DNA from 2 places in the Streptomyces sp. NPDC034084 genome. Region 1 is predicted to be linked to the other one. Evidence: riboswitches for the same ligand, from Rfam matches in the RefSeq annotation. Region 1 holds a riboswitch; the other holds the start of a gene.
The links. Region 1 has a riboswitch for S-adenosylmethionine ahead of thrC (threonine synthase). Riboswitches for the same ligand answer to the same signal wherever they lie in the genome.
Positions count from the first base shown of each region.

Region 2: linked by a shared signal. The riboswitch ahead of ACZ51I_RS01730 (aminotransferase class V-fold PLP-dependent enzyme) and the one ahead of thrC (threonine synthase) in region 1 are both predicted to bind S-adenosylmethionine.

Region 1 is NZ_JBVISK010000006.1:115,986-118,374, forward strand. Features, by position in the region: gene ACZ51I_RS22225 (DUF7927 domain-containing protein) at 1-126, opposite strand, end outside; gene ACZ51I_RS22230 (glucosyl-3-phosphoglycerate synthase) at 165-1,106, opposite strand; SAM riboswitch class I at 1,256-1,414, shown strand; gene thrC (threonine synthase) at 1,432-2,389, shown strand, end outside.
Region 2 is NZ_JBVISK010000001.1:376,490-378,878, reverse strand. Features, by position in the region: gene trpD (anthranilate phosphoribosyltransferase) at 1-568, shown strand, start outside; SAM riboswitch class IV at 648-764, shown strand; gene ACZ51I_RS01730 (aminotransferase class V-fold PLP-dependent enzyme) at 973-2,389, shown strand, end outside.

The sequences.
Region 1 (2,389 bases):
GTACCGCTTGCCGAAGGGCTCGACCACGTCCGCGGCGGCCGGTCCCGCCGCCGTGAAGGCGAGCGAGCCGGCCGTGAGCCCGACGGCCGCGAGCACTCTGCCCAGGTGAGATGTTCTGAAGCGCATAAAAGGGCAATGTAGGCAAAACCGATCATCACGGGGCGTTACGCCACGCGGCGCCGCGCGTACTCCGCGATCTCGGCCATCGGCGGCCGCTCCTCCGTGTCCACCGCGTACGTCCGCGGCTCGAAGCCCCTCTCGCCCCGCTCGAACTGCGTCAGCCACGGCCGCACCAGATGGCCCCGCGAGAGCCGCAGCTGCGCCGTCCGGTAGATCGCCGCCGCCATCCGGCCGAGCGCCTGCCCGTCCTGGTGCCGGTGCTTGCGTACCCCCACGTCCACCTGTGCGAGCGCGTCCAGGCCCACCGTGTGCAGGGAGTCCACGAGCAGGCCCAGCTCCACCCCGTACCCGACGGGGAAGGGGAGGCGTTCGAGGAGTGAGCGCCGCGCCGCGTACTCGCCGCCCAGCGGCTGAACGAAGCCCGCCAGCCGCGGCCAGTGCAGGTTGAGCAGGGGGCGCGCCACCAGCTCCGTGACCCGGCCGCCCTGGCCGGGGGTGTCCCCGAAGGGGCGGTCGTACATGGCCTTCACGAAGTCCACGTCCGGGTCCGTGAGCAGCGGGCCCACGATCCCCGTCACGAAGTCCGCCGAGAAGTCCCGCAGATCCGCGTCCACGAAGCACACGACGTCCCCGCTCGTCACCATCAGCGAGCGCCAGAGGACCTCGCCCTTGCCGGGTACGGCCGGTATCCGGGGCAGTATCGCGTCCCGCGCGACCACCCGCGCGCCGGCCGCCGCCGCCACCTCCGCCGTGCGGTCCGTGGAACCCGAGTCGATCACTACCAGCTCGTCGACGAGCGGCACCGCCTCCGTCATCAGCTCGCGGCGGATCACGGCGACGATGTCCCCGACCGTCGCCTCCTCGTTCAGCGCCGGCAGGACGACGCTGACCTTCGTGTTCCGCTTGGCGGCGAGGATCCGCTCCAGCGGCCGGTCCGCCACGGACCAGGACCGCCGGCCCAGCCAGCGCTCCACCTCTTCCAGCACCTGATCTCCATCTCGCGGTTCGGACGGCCGGTCCAAGGGCCCGGGCCTTCGGTTACAGTCTTGAACAACGCGGATGCCCGATGCACGTCGGGGTGCCGCCCGCGCCGGAGCGCAGGAACGAAAGTCCACCGCGCTTCACAATCGAATACCGCTCATCCAGAGGGGCAGAGGGAAACGGCCCGTTGAAGCCCCGGCAACCCTCCAGTCGGTCTCGTCCGCAGTCGTCGCACTGCGCCCGCGAGGCTCCCGGCTAGGGAAGGTGCCAAATCCGTCTCATGGCGAAAAATTCGTCATGGGAAAGATGAGGAGAAAGGGCCTCGCCTCCATGGCTGTACAGACCGTCGCTTCCGCCACCACCGTCGACCTCGGTCCCGCGTCCGGGCTTTCCTGTCGTGAATGCGGTGAAATCTTCCCGCTCGGCCCGATCTTCGCCTGCGAACTCTGTTTCGGACCGCTCGAAGTCGCGTACGACCTCCCCACCGGTGACCCCGAGGCGCTGCGCAAGCAGATCGAGGCCGGCCCCGCCAACATCTGGCGTTACGCCCCGCTGCTGCCCGTCCCCGCCGACGTCGCCGAGAAGCCGAACCTGAACCCCGGCTGGACCAAGCTCGTCCAGGCCGACAACCTCGCCCGCGAGATCGGCGTCGCCCCCGGCAAGCTCTTCGTCAAGGACGACTCCGGCAACCCGACCCACTCCTTCAAGGACCGGGTCGTCGCCCAGGCGCTCGAAGCCGCCCGCGCCTTCGGCTTCACCACCCTCTCCTGCTCCTCCACCGGCAACCTGGCCGGTGCCGTCGGCGCCGCCGCCGCCCGCGCCGGCTTCCGCTCCTGCGTGTTCATCCCGCACGACCTGGAGCAGGGCAAGGTCGTCATGGCCGGTGTCTACGGCGGTGACCTCGTCGCCATCGAGGGCAACTACGACGACGTCAACCGCTTCTGCTCGGAGCTCATCGGCGACCCGCTCGGCGAGGGCTGGGGCTTCGTGAACGTCAACCTCCGTCCGTACTACGGCGAGGGCTCCAAGACGCTCGCGTACGAGATCTGCGAGCAGCTCGGCTGGGTCATCCCCGACCAGCTCGTCATCCCGATCGCCTCCGGCTCCCAGCTCACGAAGATCGACAAGGGCCTCCAGGAGCTCATCAAGCTGGGCCTCGTCGAGGACAAGCCGTACAAGATCTTCGGCGCGCAGGCCGAGGGCTGCTCCCCGGTCTCCGCCGCCTTCAAGGCAGGCCACGACGTCGTACGGCCCCAGAAGCCGAACACGATCGCCAAGTCGCTCGCCA
Region 2 (2,389 bases), on a different contig from region 1:
GGTGAAGTTCCACCCCTCGCTGCGGCACGTCGCCGCGGCTCGCGGCCAGCTGGGCATCCGGACGACCTTCAACGTCCTCGGCCCGCTGACCAACCCGGCACAGGTGCGGGCCCAGGCCGTCGGGGTCGCCGACCCGCGCATGGCGCCGATCGTCGCCGGGGTCCTCGCCGAGCGCGGCAACTCCGCGCTGGTCTTCCGCGGCGACGACGGCCTGGACGAGCTGACGACCACGTCCACCTCGCGGATCTGGGTGGTCCGGGACGGCGGCGTCACCGAGGAGCGCTTCGACCCGCGCGACGTCGGCATCGACCTCGTCCCGCTGGAAGCCCTGCGCGGCGCCGACGCCTCGTACAACGCCGACGTGGCCCGCCGGCTGCTCGCGGGGGAGACCGGTCCGGTACGGGACGCGGTGCTGCTCAACGCGGCGGCGGCGCTCACCGCGCTGGAACCCGGCACGGGCACCCTCGCGGAGCAGCTGAGCGCGGGCATCGCGAAGGCGGCCGAGTCGATCGACTCCGGCGCTGCCCTCAGGTCCCTGGAGCGGTGGATCGCCGCGAGCAACGCGTAACCCGTCCGTCGTACGGCCCCGGTCCACCATGCGGACCGGGGTCTTGCGCTTCGGCGATCATGTGGCAGGATGCTCTACAGGTCACGAGTGACAGCGTTTTGGCCCCGGCTTGCTGTCCGGCAACCCTCCTTCCGTGGCGGGGTGCCCCGGGTGATGACCAGGCCGTAGGCAGCGAGGTCTGCGGCAAGCGCGGATCCCTCGAGCACCAGGGGTCCTGGTCAGTCGAGGAGCGTTTTCCGTGAGCCAGCGAATGCGATAGGGCGAGTCCGCCCCTTCTTCACCCTCGGAACAGGGTCCCTTCCGCGTACCCCCATGTCCTCCGAGGCATCACCCGTACCCCGCCGTATCCGGCCGCGTACGGGATCACCGAAGCCATTCCGCACCGCCCGCCGGGAGATACCGCCATGTCCGCATACCCGAACGCCGCCGCCCCCGCCGAGACCGCCCCCGCCGAGACCACCGTCGCGACCCTCTCCGCCGAGTCCGCCGACCCCTGCTGCGACGCCCCGCTGCCGGTCCTCGGCCGGGACGTGACGGTCCCGCTCGTCACCGGCGGCGAGGTGACCTACGCGGCGCTCGACTACGCGGCCAGCGCCCCCGCCCTCCAGCGGGTCTGGGACGACGTCGCCGCGTACGCCCCCTACTACGGCAGCGTCCACCGCGGCGCCGGCTACCTCTCCCAGCTCTCCACCGACCTCTTCGAGAACAGCCGCGCCACCGTCGCCGAGTTCCTCGACTGCCGCCCCGGCGACCAGGTCGTCTTCACCCGCTCCACCACCGACTCGCTCAACCTGCTCGCCGCCGCCGTCCCCGCCGACTGCCAGGTCTTCGTCTTCGAGACCGAGCACCACGCCTCCCTGCTGCCGTGGAAGGACGCCCGGGTCACCTACCTGAACGCGCCCCGCACCCCGGAGCAGGCCGTCGAGACCCTGGAGCGCGCCCTCGCCGACCGCGACCCCTACGGCCCGGCCCTCGTCTGCGTCACCGGCGCCTCCAACGTCACCGGTGAGCTCTGGCCGGTGAAGGAGCTGGCCGCCGCAGCGCACGCGCACGGTGCCCGGATCGTGCTCGACGCCGCCCAGCTCGCCCCCCACCACCCGGTCTCCGTGCGGGAGTTGGGCGTGGACTGGGTCGCCTTCTCCGGGCACAAGCTGTACGCGCCCTTCGGCTCCGGCGTCCTCGCCGGCCGTGCCGACTGGCTCCAGGGCGCCGAGCCCTACCTCGCGGGCGGCGGCGCCTCCCGCAAGGTGGCCCGCCGGGCCGACGGTGGTGTGGACGTGGAGTGGCACACCACCGCGGCCCGGCACGAGGCCGGTTCGCCGAACGTCATCGGCGTCTACTCCATCGCCTCCGCCTGCAAGGCGCTGACCGAGGCCGGCTTCGACTCCCTCGTCGCCCGCGAGCAGCACCTGATCGCCACGGTCCGCGAGGGCCTGGCCGAGGTGCCCGAGGTGCGCGTGCTCTCGCTCTTCGGCGACGACGCGCCCCGCGTGGGCGTCATCTCCTTCGTGGTGGACGGCTGGAACAGCTCCCACTTCGCCGCGGCGCTCTCCGCCGAGTACGGCATCGGCGTCCGCGACGGCCTCTTCTGCGCCCACCCGCTGGTCCGCACCCTGCTCGGCAGCGACCCGCAGGACCCGGGCGAGTGCGGCGCCCCCGAGGCGCAGCCGGGGGAGCGGTCCCTCAACGCCATCCGGGTGAGCTTCGGCGCCGGTACGCCGGACGAGCACGTGGAGCGGTTCGTCGGCGCCGTGAAGGAGCTCGTCCGGGACGGCGCCCAGTGGAAGTACCGCACCGAGGACGGCCGCTGCGTCCCGGACC